One region of the Pelomonas margarita genome, then DNA from elsewhere that is predicted to be linked to it. Evidence: predicted binding sites of a transcription regulator. Region 1 holds the regulator's gene; each other region holds the start of a gene.

Evidence for each region. The regulator FNR, encoded in region 1, switches genes on or off when oxygen is low (the NO sensors DNR and NnrR bind a similar motif). The targets are predictions, from matches to a motif close to TTGATNNNNATCAA.
Region 2: a site for FNR is predicted at 1,774-1,787, ahead of ACG0Z3_RS08715 (oxygen-binding di-iron domain-containing protein). Genes of this name have one in related genera too.
Region 3: a site for FNR is predicted at 1,194-1,207, ahead of ACG0Z3_RS17660 (hemerythrin domain-containing protein). Genes of this name have one in related genera too.
Region 4: a site for FNR is predicted at 1,226-1,239, ahead of ubiM (5-demethoxyubiquinol-8 5-hydroxylase UbiM). Genes of this name have one in related genera too.

The regions. Positions count from the first base shown of each region.
Region 1 covers NZ_JBIGHW010000001.1:177,983-182,514, reverse strand. The annotation lists gene ACG0Z3_RS00830 (urease accessory protein UreH domain-containing protein) at 1-258, opposite strand, end outside; gene hemN (oxygen-independent coproporphyrinogen III oxidase) at 268-1,650, opposite strand; gene fnr (fumarate/nitrate reduction transcriptional regulator Fnr) at 1,767-2,528, shown strand; gene ACG0Z3_RS00815 (NAD(P)/FAD-dependent oxidoreductase) at 2,605-3,960, shown strand; gene ACG0Z3_RS00810 (hypothetical protein) at 3,902-4,195, opposite strand; gene ACG0Z3_RS00805 (hypothetical protein) at 4,192-4,458, opposite strand; gene ccoG (cytochrome c oxidase accessory protein CcoG) at 4,475-4,532, opposite strand, start outside.
Region 2 covers NZ_JBIGHW010000004.1:41,846-46,377, forward strand. The annotation lists gene ACG0Z3_RS08710 (DEAD/DEAH box helicase) at 1-1,710, opposite strand, end outside; gene ACG0Z3_RS08715 (oxygen-binding di-iron domain-containing protein) at 1,851-2,630, shown strand; gene ppk2 (polyphosphate kinase 2) at 2,886-3,767, shown strand; gene ACG0Z3_RS08725 (glutaredoxin family protein) at 3,789-4,157, shown strand; gene ACG0Z3_RS08730 (hypothetical protein) at 4,232-4,483, opposite strand.
Region 3 covers NZ_JBIGHW010000010.1:164,043-168,574, forward strand. The annotation lists gene tkt (transketolase) at 1-1,097, opposite strand, end outside; gene ACG0Z3_RS17660 (hemerythrin domain-containing protein) at 1,243-1,851, shown strand; gene ACG0Z3_RS17665 (ligand-binding sensor domain-containing diguanylate cyclase) at 1,876-4,532, opposite strand, start outside.
Region 4 covers NZ_JBIGHW010000012.1:70,517-75,048, reverse strand. The annotation lists gene ACG0Z3_RS18740 (patatin-like phospholipase family protein) at 1-27, shown strand, start outside; gene ubiM (5-demethoxyubiquinol-8 5-hydroxylase UbiM) at 32-1,189, opposite strand; gene ACG0Z3_RS18730 (thiol-disulfide oxidoreductase DCC family protein) at 1,300-1,680, shown strand; gene ACG0Z3_RS18725 (demethoxyubiquinone hydroxylase family protein) at 1,677-2,213, shown strand; gene ubiG (bifunctional 2-polyprenyl-6-hydroxyphenol methylase/3-demethylubiquinol 3-O-methyltransferase UbiG) at 2,224-2,961, shown strand; gene ACG0Z3_RS18715 (SDR family NAD(P)-dependent oxidoreductase) at 2,958-3,692, shown strand; gene ACG0Z3_RS18710 (ABC transporter ATP-binding protein) at 3,664-4,532, opposite strand, start outside.

The DNA of each region.
Region 1 (4,532 bases):
CCCGAACAGCAGCAGCGCCGCCTGCAGCAGCGCCCAGGCAGGCTGCAGCAGCGTGATGCCTTGCGTGGCCTGGGCCAGCAACTGGGCCGAGGCCGCCGCCGCCGCGCCGCCGGCCGCATAGCCCAGCACGCGCCCGGCCAGCAGCTTGAACGGGCGGCGTCCGCCCGCCAGCGCGCACGGCGCGCTGCACATGGCGGCGCAATGCGGCATGCCCGCCAGCCCGAGCAGCGCGACGGACAGGATGAGGGCGAGGTCCACGGGGGTGAATCAGATGATCTTTGAGAAGCGCTCGCGGCTCGCGTCGGCCTGCAGGTGGCGGTCGAACACGGCCGCCACGGCGCGCACGAAGTACCAGCCCAGCGGCGTGACCTGGATGGCACCAGGCTCCAGCGACACCAGGCCCTGTGCGGCCATCGGCGCGAGCCGCGCCAGCTCGGACGCGAAGTAGCTCGGCACGTCAACGAGGTAGGACGCCGCGATGGACTCGAACTCCACGCGCCCCTGGCACATCAGCGCCATGATGACGGCGCGGCGCAGCAGGTCGTCGCGGTTCAGCGCCAAGCCGCGCTGCACGGGCAGCTGCTGCTGGTTCAGCGCGTCCTCGTACTCCTCCAGCGTCTTGGCGTTCTGCGCATAGGTCGCACCCACGCGGCTGATGGACGACACGCCCAGGCCCACGAGGTCGCAGTCCGGCTGCGTGGAGTAGCCCTGGAAGCCGCGGTGCAGCAGGCCCTGGCGCTTGGCGACGGCCAGCGGATCGTCGGGCAGCGCGAAGTGATCCATGCCGATGTAGTCGTAGCCCTCGCCCAGCAGCGCGCTGATGGCGCCGGACAGCATGGCCAGCTTGTCGCCGGCCGGCGGCAGCAGCTCGGCCACGATGCGGCGCTGCGGCTTGAAGCGCTGCGGCAGGTGGGCGTAGGCGTACATCGCGATGCGGTCAGGCCGCAGCTCGGCCACCTGCGCGATGGTGCGGGCGAAGCTGGCCGGCGTCTGCAGCGGCAGGCCGTAGATCAGGTCCACGTTGGTGGACGAGAAGCCCAGCTCGCGGGCATGCTGCATCAGCGCGGCCACCTGTTCCAGCGGCTGCACGCGGTGCACGGCCTTCTGCACGGCGGTGTCGAAGTCCTGCACGCCGAAGGACAGCCGGTTGAAGCCCAGCCCGCGCAGGTGGGTCAGCCGGGTCAGGTCGACGGTGCGCGGATCCACCTCGATGGACAGCTCCGCGCCGGGCAGCAGCTTGAAGCGCTGGCGCAGCCGCGCCATCAGCTCGGTGAGCTCGGCGTCAGACAGGAAGGTCGGCGAGCCGCCGCCAAGGTGCAGCTGCGACACCGGCGCGGGGCCGCCCAGCGCGCCGGCGACGAGATCCATCTCGCGCGTCAGCGTGTCCAGGTAAGGCGCGGCACGCTCGTGGTGCTTGGTGATGATCTTGTTGCAGGCGCAGTAGTAGCAGAGCTGCTCGCAGAACGGGATGTGCACGTACACCGACAGCGGCTGGGCCGTGCCGCGCTGGCGCAGCGCCTGCAGATGCTGGGCACCCTGGTAGGCCTCGACAAAGCGGTCGGCGGTCGGGTAGGACGTGTAGCGCGGGCCTGAGACGTCGTGGCGGCGCAGCAGGTCGGCAAGCTCGAGTTGGGGGGGGCGTTCAGTCACAGCAGCCATGCCGCCACTGTGCCGATGCCGGCGTGCCCGGGCCTTGACGCAGGTCAAGGCCCACGCCGGTGGCGTAGCAAAGAATGCCAGCCATGTTGACGACCCTCCCCCGCCCGATGAGCGTGAATCTCAACGCCGCGCCGTCGGCACCCGCCGCCAACGCATCCCTCGAACCCTTGAAGGTCGCCTGCGCCAGCTGCAACCTGCGCGAGCTGTGTCTGCCGGTGGGCCTGAATTCGGGCGAGCTGCAAAAGCTCGACGGCTTGGTAGCCCAGCGCCGCACGGTACCGCGCGGCGAGCACCTGTTCCACAACGGCGAGCGCTTCGAGGCGCTGTACGCAGTGCGCACCGGTTTCTTCAAAACCTGCGTGGGCAGCGAGGACGGGCGCGACCAGGTGACCGGCTTCCAGATGGCCGGCGAGCTGCTAGGCCTGGACGGCATCAGCAGCGACCGCCACAGCTGCGATGCAGTGGCGCTGGAGGACTCGTCCGTCTGCGTGATCCCCTACACGCAGCTGGAAGGGCTTTCGCGCGAGTTCAGCGTGCTGCAGCACCAGTTCCACAAGATCATGAGCCGCGAGATCGTGCGCGACCACGGCGTGATGCTGCTGCTGGGCAATATGCGCGCCGAGGAACGACTGGCCGCCTTCTTGCTGAACCTGACGCAGCGCCTGCATGCCCGCGGCTTTTCCAGCTCCAGCCTGGTGCTGCGCATGACACGCGAGGAGATCGGCAGCTACCTGGGCCTGAAACTGGAGACGGTGAGCCGCACCTTCTCGCGCTTCCAGGACGAGGGGCTGATGGAGGTCAAGCAGCGCCAGCTGCGCATCCTCGACCTGGCCGGCCTGCAGGCGCTGGTGAACAACAGCCCCTGCTGAGCGCAGCGTCCCAGCGCCACGCTGGGCCATCGCACGCCGGCGACGTGCCTTGCGGCCGGCCGCCTAGGATGGCGGCATGCGTTCTCACGTGCTCATCGTCGGCTGCGGCTTCGGCGGCCTGGAGGCGGCCCGCGCCCTGCGCGGCGCCGATGTCGACATCACCGTCGTCGACAAGACCAACCACCACCTTTTCCAGCCCTTGCTCTACCAGGTAGCGACGGCCGGGCTGTCAGCGCCGTCGATCGCGGCGCCCATCCGCCAGCTGTTCCGCCGCCAGCCCGAGGTCACCACGCTGCTGGGCGAGGTCGTCGCGGTGGACGCTGCCGCGCAGACGGTCACGCTGAGGGACGGCGCCCGACTGCGCTGGGATCACCTCATCGTCGCCGCCGGCGCCACGCACAGCTACTTCGGACGTGATGACTGGGCGCCGCATGCGCCGGGGCTGAAGACGTTGGACGATGCGTTCGAGATCCGCCGCCGCGTGCTGATGGCCTTCGAGGCGGCCGAGCGCGAGGACGACCCGGCGCGGCGCGCGGCCTGGCTGCAGTTCGTCGTCGTCGGCGCCGGGCCCACGGGCGTGGAGCTGGCCGGCACGCTGGCCGAGATCGCCCGCCACACGCTGCCCGGCGAGTTCCGCCGCATCGACCCGCGCCAGGCCCGCATCCTGCTCGTGGAAGGCGGCCCGCGCGTGCTGGCCAGCATGCCCGAGACCCTCAGCGAGCGCGCCCGCGAGCAGTTGGCGGCGCTGGGCGTGGAGGTGCGGCTGTCCACGCGCGTGACCGGCATCGATGAGCAGGGGCTGGACCTGGGCACCGCCGACGGGCCACTGCGCCTGCCCAGCCGCTGCGTGCTGTGGGCGGCCGGTGTGGCGGCGTCTCCGCTAGGCCGGGTGCTGGCCGGCGCCACCGGCTGCGCGCTGGACCGAGCCGGGCGCGTCGTCGTCGAACCCGACCTGAGCGTGCCAGGCCACCCGCGCATCCAGGTCATTGGCGACCTGGCCGCCGCGCACAGCCACGCGCCGGGGCGCGAGCCGCGGCCGGTGCCGGGGGTGTCGCCCGGCGCCAAGCAGATGGGGCGCTGTGCGGCAGCCAACATCCGCCGGCAGCTGCGCGGCGCGGCCACGCAGGCCTTCCGCTACGCGGACTACGGCAACCTCGCCACCATCGGCCGCCACAGCGCCGTGGTGGATCTGGGCACGCCGGCCGGCGCGCTGCGCTTCTCAGGCTACTTCGCGTGGCTGTTCTGGCTGTTCGCCCACGTGTACTTCCTGATTGGCTTCCGCAACCGCTTCGTCGTGCTGCTGGACTGGGCCTGGGCCTACTGGACCTACGACCGCGGTGCGCGCGTCGTGCCCGGCGGCACGCCAGCCGGGCTCAGTGTGGCCAACCCGGTGCGTGACGCGGCACGCGACGACCATCGTCCGGCAGGTTGACCAGCAGCAGCGCGAGGCTGGCGCCGACGGCGATGACGCCCCAGAAGATCAGGAAGCTCAGCGTGTAGACGGCCTGGGGCGACAGATCCACCGGTGCGCCGCCAAACCAGCGCAGGTCCTGCGGGTCGACGACGGAGAACACCAGCGCCTCCATCACACCGGCCGCCAGGAAGGACGCCCAGGCCACGGCCATCGCGAACCGCGCGATACGCGACGGCCCGGGAGCGCCCGTCACCGCGAGGCTCCGGGGGCGCCGGTGGCGGCGTGGTTGCGGCCCATCATGGCAGGCACGGGGTCACCGGCGTTGGCGCGCGGGTCGGCAGCGTCGCTGCCCTCGGCCGCTGCCGGGGCGGTGACGTGCAGCTGCAGCGGCGGGTCGGGGTGGCGGATGGCCAGCGCCAGCGTGATGAAACTGGCCACGACGACCGCGGCCGGACCGCCGGCCACCAGCCAGACCATGGGCTCACGCCAGGCGGATGCGGAGTTGGATGCAGACATCAGGGTCTCCCTGCCGTCAACGCGGCACGACGAAAGTGGATTTCTCGCTCACGGACTCGGCCGCATCGCCGAGG
Region 2 (4,532 bases), on a different contig from region 1:
CACGTTGAGCAAGCGCTGCGCTTCCTCGCCGTGCAGAAAGGGCTGGGCGCCGTCGGCTGGGTCGAACAGCACCACCGGCGCCTCGCTGCCCTGCGCCCGGTGCACGGTGCTGACGCGCAGCTGCTCCGGCAGCCCGCGCGCGCGCAGCCGCTGGCGGATCAGCGCGCGCTGGGCGCGGAAGGGCGTCAGCACGATGACCTCCTCGGCCTGCCACTGGCCGCTGGCCAGTGCCTGCGTTAGCAGCTCGGCGATGGCCTCGGCCGATTCGCGCCGCACCGGCCCGCGCTCGGCGGCTACCCAGCCGCCGTCGGTCTGGATGCGGTGCACGTGCACATGCGCGTCGGCCGGGATGTCGCCCAGCGTGCGCTGCCGCGCAGCCAGCCAGGCCGGCGCGGCCTGCGCATCGGCCGCCACGCGCAGCAGGCCGTCGTAGAACAGCTGGCTGACCAGCTCACCGATGGGCGGCGCCATGCGCGATTGCTCGTCCAGCAGCGCGACCGACGCGGTCTGCGCGCCGGTGCCTCGCGGCATCTCGGCGAAGGCCGAGCGGCCCAGCCAGCGGCGGGCCAGGCGGTCCTCGCTGCGCTGCACGGGCGAGAGCTGCTGCGGGTCGCCCGCGAACAGCCGCGCGCGGCCCAGCGGCATCAGCGCCAGCGTGTGGGCCAGGCTCACCTGGCTGGCTTCGTCGAACACCAGCAGGTCGAAGGGCGGCTCGTCGTCGGGGGCCAGTTCGCGCAGGGCTTTGAGCGTGAAGGCGGCGCGCGTGGTCGTCATGCTGGCCAGGCGGCAGCGCTGCAGCACCTTCAGCGACGAGGCGCGCAGCTCGTCGCGCAGGTCGCTCACGCGGTCGGCCCAGGCCTTCAGCGCGTGCGCGTCGCGGCTGGGCGGTCGGGCGGCTTCGGCGCGGGCGAGGCGGGCGATGAGCTCGCGGTCCTGCGTGGGGATGAGGTGCTCGCGGCCGTCGTAGGCGGCGGCGTCGAAGCGCGTGCCCAGGCGCTGCACGGTGGCGCGCAGGGGCTCGCGCCGGCCCTTCTGCAGCGCCTTGTCGACGGCCAGCGTGGCCAGATCCACGGCCTGGTTGGTGGTGGACAGCAGCAGCACACGCGCCGTGGGGTGGCGGTCCAGGTACTCGGCCAGCAGCACGCCCAGCGTGGTTGTCTTGCCGGTGCCGGGCGGCCCCCACAGGAAGGCGCTGCTGAAGCCGGTGAGCGCGAGCGCGGCGCGCTGCGCCGGCCGTAGCCAGCGGAAGGGCTCGCCGGTCAGCGGCGTGCCGCCGCGCAGCGGGCGGGGGGCCGACAGGTCGGGTAGGCAGGCCAGGGCGGCCTCGGCCCACGGCGTGTCCCACCAAGCATCGGCCACGGCGTTCAGGAAGCGCGTGGGGTAGAGCCGGATCAGGTGGCCGGCCGGCGGCGGCGGGCTGCTGGCGTTCTGCAGCACGAGCTGGTCGTCCTCCACGACGACGGCCAGCACGCTGGCGCCGCCCTTGGTCGGGCTGCCCCACCAGGCAGCGGCGCCGTCCAGGCTGTCATCCAGCAGGGCCTGCGCCGAGGCGGCGCCGGGCCGCTGGCCCTCGGCGAACACATAGCCCGGCTCCAGCGTGACGCGCCACAGCGTGCCGTCACGTTCGGCGTGCAGCACCTTGAAGTCGTAGTACTCGGGCGTGGCCGAGAGCTCGGCGGTCAAGGCCGCGCGGATGTCGGCGAGGCTCATGGCATCTGGCATGTCGAAAACAGGGAGGGCGAGACTGTAAATGCATACAGCATCAGGCCGACCTTGATCTTGCTCAAGACGTGCCACCTGTGGCGCGGTTAGCCTGCGCAGCCACCACCATCACTCTCCGGGTTGCCAGGATGTCCATCGAGTTGTTCCGCCAGGACCGGCATGTCTGCGTCATGTTCGCGCGGCTGGGCGACGAGGGCGGCGATGCCGTGCAGTCCAACCAGTTCCTGCTCGTCAATGGGGACACCGGCGCCATCCTCGACCCCGGCGGCAACATCGCCTATCACGAGCTCTACCTGGGCATGTCGGCCTTCTTCCCGCCGCACAAGCTGGCGGCCATCCTGGCCTCGCATGCCGACCCGGACATCATTGCGTCGCTGGACCGCTGGATGACGGCCACGGTGGCGCCGGTCTATATCTCGCGCATCTGGGAGCGCTTCGCACCGCATTTCTGCAAGCCCGGCAAGACGGCGGGCCGCATCGTGGGCTTGCCCGATGCCGGCGAGCGGCTGCGGCTGGGCGCGGGGGCGGACCGCTTCGAGCTGTGGGCGCTGCCGGCGCACTTCCTGCACGCCGAGGGCAATTTCCAGTTCTACGACCCGGTCAGCCGCATCCTGTTCTCGGGCGACCTGGGGGCGTCCCTGGGCACGAGCCTGAACCCGGAGCAGCCGGTCACGTCGCTGGCCGCGCACATCCCGCGCATGGAGGGCTTCCACCGCCGCTACATGGTCAGCAACAAGGTGCTGCGGCTGTGGGCGGCCATGGTGCGGCAGCTGGACATCCGGATGATCGCGCCGCAGCACGGCGCGCCCATGGTGGGCCCGGCGGTGCAGGAGTTCATCGCCTGGGCGGAGCAACTCGAATGCGGCGTGGACCTGTTCGGGCCGGCGAACTACCGCGTGCCGGGCTGAGAGCCTTTGAACAAATCCATCACACCCGCTCGTCCGCCCCAAACGCCGCCACTCGGCGTTGCAAATACGCGCCGTAGCCCGAGCTACGGCTGTGCTTTGCGCCTTGATTGGCGGCACTTGGGGCGCCCGCTCGGGCGCGCCGGATTCATTCACAGGCTCTGAGGCGGCGGCGCTGTCATGGCCGCGCCACACGCGGCCGCTAGCCTGCCGGCTTTCAGCCGGGAGCCGAACTTGGGGCACATCGAAGACGAGCTGGTGAAGCGCATTCACCGCGATCTGCAGGACGATTTCGACGAGGAGCTGGAGCTCGAACTGGAGGACCGCGACTCTGGCGTGACGGCGGGCGACGAGCCTGCTGACGCATCCACCGAGCGGCGTCGCTATTTCCGCGAGCTGTTCCGGCTGCAGAGCGAGCTGGTAAAGCTGCAGGACTGGGTGCAGCACACGGGCCACAAGGTGGTCATCCTGTTCGAGGGGCGCGACGCGGCGGGCAAGGGCGGCGTCATCAAGCGCATCACACAGCGGCTGAACCCGCGCGTGTGCCGCGTGGCCGCGCTGCCGGCGCCCAACGATCGCGAGCGCACGCAGTGGTACTTCCAGCGCTACGTATCGCACCTGCCGGCGGCCGGCGAGATCGTGCTGTTCGACCGCAGTTGGTACAACCGCGCCGGCGTGGAGCGCGTGATGGGCTTCTGCACCGACGAGCAGTACGAGGAGTTCTTCCGCTCGGCCCCCGAGTTCGAGCGCATGCTGCAGCGCTCGGGCATCCAGCTCATCAAGTACTGGTTCTCCATCAGCGACGACGAGCAGCGCGTGCGCTTCCTGGGTCGCATCCACGACCCGCTGAAGCAGTGGAAGTTGAGCCCCATGGACCTGGAATCCCGCCGCCGCTGGGAGGAATACACCAAGGCCAAGGAGGTGATGCTGGAGCGCACGCACATCCCCGAGTCGCCCTGGTGGGTGGTGCCGGCCGACGACAAGAAGCGTGCGCGGCTGAACTGCATCCGTCACCTGCTGAGCCAGATGCCGTACGAGGAGGTGTCGCATGCCGACATCGAGCTGCCGGCCCGCCAGCGGCGCGAGGACTACATCCGCCACCCGGTGCCGGCCGAGCTCATCGTGCCCGAGGTGTACTGAGCAGCTCCTAACATCCGGGGCATGAAGCTGCCCTGGTCCCTGCTGGCGGTCATCGCCGTCGCGTCGCTCGCCTCCTGGGGCTGGCGCAGCCATGTGTCTGCGCAGGATGCGCGCCAGCTGGCTGCGCACGTGCAGCCGGGCGACATCCGCATGATCTCGTCCGAGACCTGCGGCTGGTGCACCACCGCGCGGCGCTGGATGACGAGCGAGGGCATCCCGTTCCAGGAGTGCTTCCTGGAGCGCGACGCGCAGTGCCGCGCAGACTACGTGGCCCGCGGCGGGCGCGGCACGCCCACGCTGGTGGTGCGCGGGCAGACGGTGATCGGCTTCGACCGCGCACGCATGCTGCAGATCCTGGACGACAAGGCCGAGCCGAGTCGGCAGCGCTGACTCAGCAGCGCTGGCGACTCGACTCGGCGGCGGTGGGAAGAAGAGGCGTCATTCGCATCGACGGATCGCCCCGTTCAGATGCGCTTGGTGGCGGGCTTGGCGGCGGCCAGCGTGGTGTGGCGCAGCAGCGTGGCTTCGCTGTAGCCGGTGACGACGACGCGCGGCAGCTGGGCGATGACCGGGGCTTCGGCACGGACCGCCTTGCCGGTGACGACGACGCGTTCCAGCTTGACGGTGGGTTGCGGCGCGGCAGTGGCGGCGACGGAGAAGGTCAGGCCAGCGGCAGCGGCGATGACGGCGGTGAAGAGCTTGTCTTGCAGGTTCATGATGGACTCCATTCGGTGGGTTTCGAACGGCGTGATTGCTTGTTCGATG
Region 3 (4,532 bases), on a different contig from region 1:
AGCTTGGCGGTGAAGGCTTCCAGCGCGATCTGGCTGGCCTTGCGGCTGGCCACGGTGGCCGCGTCGGCGTGGGCCTTGACGACGGCATCCACGGCGATCTGCGCGAAGTCGGCCGGCAGCACGCCAGCCATGCGGCGCTGGAACTCGGCGGCCAGCTCGGGGTGGGCTTCGGCATAGGCGTCGAAGCGCACGTCCCACTCGCTCTCGACGCGGTCGCCGGTGGACTTGTGATCCCAGGCGGCGTAAACCTCGGCCGGGATGACGAAGGGCTCGTGCGTCCAGCCCAGCGCCTCGCGGGTCAGCTTGATTTCTTCGGCACCGAGCGGCTCGCCGTGCGCCTTGCTGGTGTTGGCGCGATTGGGCGAGCCCTTGCCGATGTGGGTCTTGGCAATGACCAGCGTGGGCTTGTCGGTGCTCTGCTTGGCCTTACCGATGGCGTCATCGACGGCGTCCACGTCATGGCCGTCCACCGGGCCGATGACGTTCCAGCCGTAGGCCTGGAAGCGCTTGGCGGTGTCGTCGCCGAACCACGGGGCGACCTGGCCGTCGATGGAGATGCCGTTGTCGTCGTAGATGGCGATCAGCTTGTTCAGCTTCCACGAGGCGGCCAGCGCAGCAGCTTCGTGCGAGATGCCTTCCATCAGGCAGCCGTCACCCAGGAAGGCGTAGGTGTGGTGGTCGACGATCTGGTGGCCGTCGCGGTTGAAGTCGCGCGCCAGCAGCTTCTCGGCCAGCGCCAGGCCCACGGCGTTGGTGATGCCCTGCCCCAGCGGGCCGGTCGTCGTCTCGACGCCGGCGGTGATGCTCACCTCGGGGTGGCCGGGCGTCTTGCTGTGCAGCTGGCGGAAGGCCTTCAGCTCCTCGATGGGCAGCTCGTAGCCCGTCAGGTGCAGCAGCGCGTAGATCAGCATGGAGCCGTGGCCGTTGGACAGCACGAAGCGGTCACGGTCGGCCCAGTGCGGGTTGGCCGGGTTGTGCTTGAGGTGGCGGGCCCACAGCGCGACGCCGATCTCGGCCATGCCCATGGGGGCGCCCGGGTGGCCGGAGTTGGCGGCCTGCACGGCGTCCATCGCCAGCGCGCGGATCGCGTGGGCCATGAGGGTGGGGGAGGCGGTCGATGCTGCAGTCATGGCCGGGGCTTTCTTCGGGGGTGAGGCAAAACCCGGGATTCTACGGAGCGATGGTCGGCGGCCTTGATCCAGCGCAAGGCCGGGGCGTCGCCACCGCGCGACGCTTGGCACCATGGCTGTCTCGACCCTGCCGCTGACCGTGCGCGTCATCCGCGCAGAACACGACGCGCTCGCTGCGATGCTGCGCACCGTGCCGCTGCTGCTGCAGGCGCAGCAGCGCGCAGGCGCCGCGCCGGACTTTGGCGCGCTACGGGCCATGCTGTTCTACGTCGACGAATTTCCTGAACGTCTGCATCACAAAAAGGAAAGCGAGCTGCTTTTCCCGCGGCTGCGCGCGCTGGCGCCGACGCTGCGCGCCACGCTGGACGAGCTGGAGGCCGACCACGCCCAGGGCGAGCGCGCCATCCGCGAGCTGCAGCACAGCCTGCTGGCCTGGGAGCAGATGGGTGAATGCCGGCGCGACAAGTTCGCCGAGCAGCTGCGCGTGTACTCGGCGCGCTACCTGCGCCACATGAAGCGCGAGGAGACCGAGCTGCTGCCGCGCGCACTCGACACCTTCACTCCGCAGCACTGGGCCGAGCTGGACGAGGCCTTCGGCAGCCACCAGGACCCGCTAGCCCCGCGCCCCGGCCAGGCGGTGGATGCGGCCTACGCGCCGCTGCGCGAGCGCATCCTGGCGGCGCTGCCGTCACCGTTCGGCTGGGGGCCCGCGCTGGCCTGAGAGGGTGAGAGCCTGCCAGCCGCCTCAGCGGCGCGAGCGCAGCAGCGTCAGCCGTCCCGTCACGGCCCAGGCCTCCAGGCCTCTGCGGGCGTCGGCCTGCAGCGCTGCCTCGTCGTCGGCCTCGGCGTCCACCAGGCCCACCCAGGCGTTGCGGCCGGTGTCCTTGGCTTCGTACAGCGCGGCGTCGGCGAGGTCGATGGCGGCATGCCAGTCCAGTGCGGCGGGCAGGCGCGTGCACAGCGGGAAGGCGCTGAAGCCCACCGAGCAGGTCAGCGACAGGCGCAGGTCGCCCTCCAGCGCGAAGGGCTGGGCCGACACGGCCTGCCGAGCGCGCTCGGCCAGCTCGGCAGCGCGGCTGCGCGGCGTGCCACGGGCAACGATGAGGAACTCCTCGCCGCCCCAGCGCACCAGGTAGTCCGTCGCCCGGAACACCTGCGCCAGCCGACCACGCATCTGTGTCAGCACGGCGTCGCCGGCCATGTGGCCGTGGGCGTCGTTGATGCGCTTGAAGTGGTCGATGTCGACAAGGAAGAACAGCAGATCCTGCTCACTGCCGCCAGGGCTGGGGATGTGGGCGATGGGCTCGTAGTGGCGCTGGGCCAGGGCGGCATCGGCCGGGATCTGGCGGTCCAGGAAGCGGCGGTTGCGCAGGCCGGTCAGCGGGTCGGTGAGGCTGGCCTCCTCCAGCTCCGCGGACTTGGCCGTCAGCGCCGCCGTGGCAGCCTCCAGCGCCTGGGTGCGCTCCTGCACGCGGGCTTCGAGCATGCGCTGGCGGCGCAGCAGCCAGCGGGTGCGCACGCGCACGATGGCGGCCACCGTGGCGAGGACGGCCAGCACGGCCAGCGCGCGGGCCCACAGCGTCTGCCACCAGGCGGCGCGCACATGCACGTCCAGCGTCAGTTCCTTGGCAGCCCAGGCGCCGTCGCGGTTGCTGCCCTGCACATGCAGCCGGTAGTGGCCGGGGGCGAGGTTGGTGTAGGTGGCCGTGCGGCCCAGCGTGCCATCGGCCCAGCCGCCGTCCAGGCCCTGCAGCCGGTAGCGGTAGCGGTTGCGGCCAGGCTGGCTGTAGTCCAGCGCGGCGAAGGAGAAGCTGAAAGCCGTCTCGCCCGGCTCCAGAACCAGCGGCGTGCCGGGCGGCGGCAGCGGCCGCTCGTCGCCGTCCACGCGCAGCTCGGACGCCACCAGCGGCGGCTGGTAGGTCCAGGGTGTGAAGCGGTCGGGGTCGATGACCAGCAGGCCGCGCGCGCCGCCGAACAACATGCGGCCGTCGGCCAGCTTCTCGTAAGCGCGAAACCAGCCGGTGCCCAGGTCGGCGCCGTCGGCCGCGCTGAGCTCGCGGCGCTCGCCGGTGCGCGGGTCATACATGTTGCGCTGCGACCAGATGCGGCCCTGCTTGTCGAACAGCAGGTTGGCGCCGAACGCGCCGCCCACGTCGGACGCCGCCACCGCCTCGAAGCGCGCCTGCGCGCCCTTGTTCTCGGTCATGCGGTGCAGGCCGGTGCCAGTGTCCACCCACAACCGGCCGGCCAGGTCCACGGCCATGCCCAGCACGGTCTGGCCCGTCAGGCCCTTTGTCTCGACCCACTCGGCCACGGGCTCGGCATCGCCCGGCGTGGCGATGCGGAACAGCCCAGCCGCCCCCCCCGCCCACAGGCTGCCGTCGGGCAGACGGGCAAAGGCGTTGACCTCACCTGTGCCGCCCACCAGGCCAGCCGTGGGCACGGGGCGCATCTGCGGCTGCGCGGGCGTCCAGCGCAGCAGGCCGTCCAGCGTGGCGATCCACAGCGCGCCATCGCTGCTGGCGTGGAAGCGCCGCGGCACGGCGTTGCCGCTGCGCAGCGTCTCCTTCCAGCGGCCCTGGTCGTCGAAGCGCAGCAGCTGCGTGTCGATGGCAACCCAGACCGAGCCGTCGCGCGTCTGCCCCAGCGCATTGATGCGTCCTGCCGGCAGGCCCGCGCTGCCCGGCGCGATGTGGCCCAGCGGCTGCAGCGCGCTGTCGCGCCGCTCGATGCCGCCTGCCAGCGTGCCCAGCCAGATCTCACCATTGCTCAGGTGCAGGATGCTGCGCACGTCCAGTACCGCCGCGCTCATGGACTCGCGCACCATGGACAGCCCTGGCAGCGAGGGCACATGGCGCATCAGGCCGCCGCCGTAGCTGCCGGCCCAGATGGTGCCGGAGGGGTCCCGCAGCAGCGCGCGCACGTCGCTGCGCGGGCCGGTAGCGGACAGGCGCTCGATCAGCGCGCCATCGGTCGCACGGCGCCGCGACAGGCCCGAGGCGTCGCCGAACCACAGCTCGTCGGCATCCGCCTGCGCCATGGTCATGATGGGCCAGACGCTGGCGCTGCCGTCCTCCTGGGCACCGGCGCTGAACGGCAGCGGCAGGCCGGCCGGGGACAGCGCGCGCAGCCGGCCCTGGGCCGTGCCCGCGATGATGCGGCCATCCAGCGTCTCGGCCAGCAGCGTGACGAGCTGGTCGGACAGCCCCACGTCCAGCGTCTCGATGGGCCCGTCGGGCGCCTTGCGGGCCAGGCCGCGCCAGGTGCCTATCCACAGCGTGCCCTGCTTGTCGACCAGTAGCGTCTGCACCCGCGGGTCGGGCAGGCCGTCTTCCTTGCCACGGTGGTGGGTGAAGCGGTCGCGCTTGACGTCGAAGCGGTCCAGCCCGCCGCTGCCGCCCA
Region 4 (4,532 bases), on a different contig from region 1:
AGCGTGCTGGAAGCCCGCGCCCGCTAAGACCTCAGGCGTCCACCAGCCGCCGCGTGATCGCTGTGCGCAGCGGCGGCACGTGTCGGGCCAGGTCGATGACCGCCCGCCGCAGCGCCAGCACCGGCGCGCGGTCGTCCGTGAAGAAGCGCACCAGCGCGTTCGTGCCCGCGTACAGCGGCCCGGCCGCGCGGCGGTGCTCAGCCTCGTAGGCCTGCAGCGGGCCGGGCGCGCCCGCATCACCCGCCGCATCCAGCCGGCGTGACAGCGCCTCGATGCCGTACAGCCCGAGGTTGTAGCCATGCGCCGTCACCGGGTGCATGCCCACGGCCGCATCGCCGATCAGCGCGAACCGTGGCGCGACGAAGCGCTCCGCCCACACCGCCACCAGCGGGTAGACGTGGCGCGCACCCGCCACCCGCATCGCGCCCAGGCGGCCGTCGGCGGCGTGGGTGATGGCAGCGGCCAGCGCGGCATCGTCCATCGCGGCCAGGCGCGGCAGCTCGGCGTTCGCCACGGTCCACACGGCAGAGCTACGCTGGCCGTTCATCGGCAGCAACGCCAGCGTGTGGCCCTGCAGAAAGCACTCCTGCGCCAGGCCGCCGTGGTCCACCTCGTGCGCCAGCGGCACCAGCAGCGCGCTCCGACCGAAGTCGCGGTGGCGCGCTCCGAGGCCAGCCAGCCGGCGCAGCGTGGAGAAGCGGCTGTCCGCCGCGACGACCAGCGGCGCCGCATGCACCTCGCCACAGCGGGTGCGCACGCGCGCCCGTTGCGCGTCGGCCTCGAAGCCCGTGACCGTGCGGCCGCACAACACCGGCACGCCGCGCTCGCGCGCACCGGCCCAGGCCGCCGCGCGCAGCAGGTGGTTGGACACCAGCCAGCCCAGGTCCTGCCCCGGAGCCTCGAACGGCAGCGCCGTGGACGAGCCGCTGGAGCGCACGCTGGCGCGGCGCAGTGGCGCGATGTCGGGCAGGCGCTGCCACAGGCCCAGGCCTTCCAGCACGCGGCGCGAGCGGTGCGTCAGCGCAATCTCGCGGCCGTCATTGGCCGGCGCGGCGAGGGTCGACTCGTCGGCCTGCTCAAGCACTTGGACAGCCAGGCCGCGGTCATGCAGCGCGCAGGCCAGCGCAAGGCCAGCCGGGCCGGCTCCGCAGATAACAACTTGGGGCTCAGGGCGTACGAGGTCGTTCATGGCCGCGCAGCCTAGGGGCGGAGCGCGGGCACAGCCTTGATGCAGGTCAGCACGGCCCGGATTCCCGAGCTCGCCATGGGGTTCCCCGTCTGCAGGCAGCATCCCGGGCCATGACATCGCCCTCGACCACCGACAAGCCCACCGTCTACTTTGACGGGGCCTGCCCCGTGTGCAGGCGCGAGATCGCCGTCTACCAGCGCGGCGCTGGCGCTGACGCCCTGTGCTGGGTGGACGCCAGTGACTGCCCGGACGACGCATTCGGCCCCGAGCTGGCCCGCGATGCGGCGCTGGCACGGCTGCACCTGCGCCAGCCGGATGGGCGCCTCGTTCACGGCGCGGCCGCTTTCCTGGCGATGTGGACCGCCCTACCCCAGCACCCCGGGCTCGCCGGCCTGGCCCGGCTGCTGGACCGCCCGCCGCTCGTGCGCCTGCTGGACCTCGCCTACGGCGCCTTCCTGCGGCTGCGCCGGCTGTGGCGCCCGGCAGTATGAGCGCCGTCTGGACGCCGGCCGCCATGCCCACCGCGCTGGTAGCCGACCTGCGCAGCGACCAGGCCGGCGAGACCGGCGCGGTGTGGATCTACCGCGGCGTGCTGGCCGTGAGCCGCGACCCGGGCCTGCGCGCCTTCGCACAGCGCCACCTGGCCACCGAACGCCGCCACCTCGGCCTCATCGAGGCCTGCCTGCCCACAGCGGAACACAGCCGGCTGTTGCTGCTGTGGCGCGCGGCCGGCTGGCTGACCGGCGCCCTGCCCGCGCTGGCCGGGCCGCGTGCGGTGTACGGCACCGTCGCGGCGGTGGAAAGCTTTGTCGACCAGCATTACCAAGCCCAGGTCGACCACCTGACCGGCCTGCCCGCTTGGGCGCCGCTGCGCGAGCTGCTGGACGGCTGCCGACGCGACGAGGTCAACCACCGCGATGAAGCCGCCGCGCTCGCCGGGCCGCCCAGCCTGCTGATGCGGGCCTGGTGCCGCCTCGTGGGCGCGGGCTCGGCCGTCGCCGTTGCCGTGTGCCGCCATGTCTGACACACCGTCCGTGAGCACCGTTCGCCCGGACGAGGTCGCCCGCTACGACGCCTGGAGCGCCACCTGGTGGGATGCCCGCGGCCCGATGCGGCCGCTGCACGTCACGCAGGCCCTGCGCGGGCGCTGGGTGCGCGAGGCCGCCGAGCGCCACTTCGGCCGGCCACTGGCCGGACTGCGCGTGCTGGACGTGGGCTGCGGCGGCGGGCTGATGAGCGAGGCGCTGGCCCGCGAGGGCGCGAGCGTCGTTGGCATCGATGCCTCAGCCGGCAACATCGGCGCTGCGCGACGCCATGCGGATCTTGACCCCGCGGTGGCCACCCGGCTGGACTACCGCCATGGCGATCCGGCTGCGGCGCTGGCGCACGACGAACGCTTCGACCTCGTGCTGGCACTGGAGGTGGTGGAGCATGTGGACGACGTGCCCGCCTTCCTCGCGCAGGTCGCCGCCGCCGTCGCGCCGGGCGGGCTGCTGGTCGCCTCCACGATCAACCGCACCGCGCGCAGCTGGCTGCTGGCCATCGTGGCGGCCGAGTACCTGCTGCGCGTGCTGCCCATCGGCACGCACCGCTGGCGCCAGTTCGTCACGCCCCACGAGCTGGAGGCCGCCGCCGCCCAAGCCGGCCTGCGGCCGCTGCAGCGCCTGGGCATGCGCTACCTGCCGGTGCTGCATCGCGCGCGCTGGACGCGCGACACCTCGGTCAACTACCTGGCGAGCTTTGCCCGCCCATCACCGGAGACCCGCCCATGACTTCCATCGCTCTCGTCACCGGCGCCCGCGGCGGCATCGGCCGCGCGCTGTGCGTTCAGCTGCAGGCCCAGGGCTGGCAAGTGGCCGCTGTCGGCCGCGACGCCGCCACGCTGGCCGATGTGCCAGCCCAGCTGCACATCGCCGCCGACACCACCACGCCCGAAGGCGCCTCTGCAGCCATCGCGGCCTGCCGCGATGCGCTGGGCACGCCCACGCGGCTGGCCCACTGCGTGGGCAGCACGCTGATCGCACCACTGCACCGCAGCAAGCCCGAGCAAGTGCGCGAGGTGCTGCGCGTCAACCTCGACAGCGCGCTCTACATGCTGGGCGCCTGGGTGGAGGCGCTGCGCGAGCCGCCGCAGCCGGGCGCGGCGGTGCTGGTGAGCTCGGTGGTGGCCAGCATCGGCGTGGCCAACCACGAGGCCATCGCGGCGGCCAAGGGCGGCATCGAGGCGCTGGTGCGCAGCGCGGCGGCCAGCTGCGCGGCTCAGGGGCTGCGTATCAACGCCGTGGCGCCCGGCATGACCGACACGCCCATGACCGCCGCCATGCTCAAGCAGCCCGCCATGCGCGAGGGCGCGGCCAAGCAATACCCGCTGGGCGGCGTGCAGACCGCCGACGAGGTGGCCAACGTGATGGCCTGGCTACTGTCCGACGCCGCCGCGCGCCTCACCGGCCAGGTGCTGCCGGTGGACGGTGGCTTCACGAAGATCCGGCCTCTGGTTCGCTAGGCGCTTCTTCCAGCGTCTGCAGCTCCACCAACCGGCGATACAGGCCGCCATCCAGCGCCATCAGCGCCTCGTGCGGGCCGCGCTCCTGCAGCCGGCCGTGGTTGAGCACCAGGATCTGGTCGGCTGCGCGGATGGTGGACAGCCGGTGCGCGACGGCGATGACGGTCACGCGGCCATGCAGCGCGGCCAGCGCCTCGCCCAGACGGGCCTCGGTCTCGCTGTCGACGTTGCTGGTGGCCTCGTCCAGAAACAGCAGGCGCGGCGCGCCGGCCAACGCGCGGGCCATGGCCAACAGCTGCTTCTGGCCGCTGGAGACGCGCGCGCCGCCTTCGCCCAGCCGGGTGTCGTAGCCCTGCGGCAGGGCCAGGATGAAGTCATGCGCGCGGGCCGCCTTTGCCGCGTCCTCGACGGCCGCATCGCTGATGCCGGGCCGGCCCATCGCGATGTTCTCGCGCACGCTGGCCGCCATCAGCGTCGCCTCCTGCGGCACCAGGCCCAATGCGTCGCGAAACGCCGCGTCGGGCACCGCATGCAGCGGCTGGCCGTCGATGGTGATGCGACCCTGCTGCGCGGTGTAGAAGCGCAGCAGCAGCGACAGCAGCGTGCTCTTGCCGCTGCCAGTGTGGCCCACGATGCCGGTGAAGCTGCCGGCCGGGATGTCCACGTCCAGCCCGTGCAGCACCGGCCGCGCGGGGTCGTAGCCAAAGCTCAGGGCCTCGACGCGGATCTCGCCGCGCGTGATGGGCGCACCGTTCTGCCTGATCGGGTCCATGCCCCGGTGCTCATCCTCCTCCAGCAACGCCCGCACGCGCGACGCGGCCACCATGGCCTGCTGCAGCT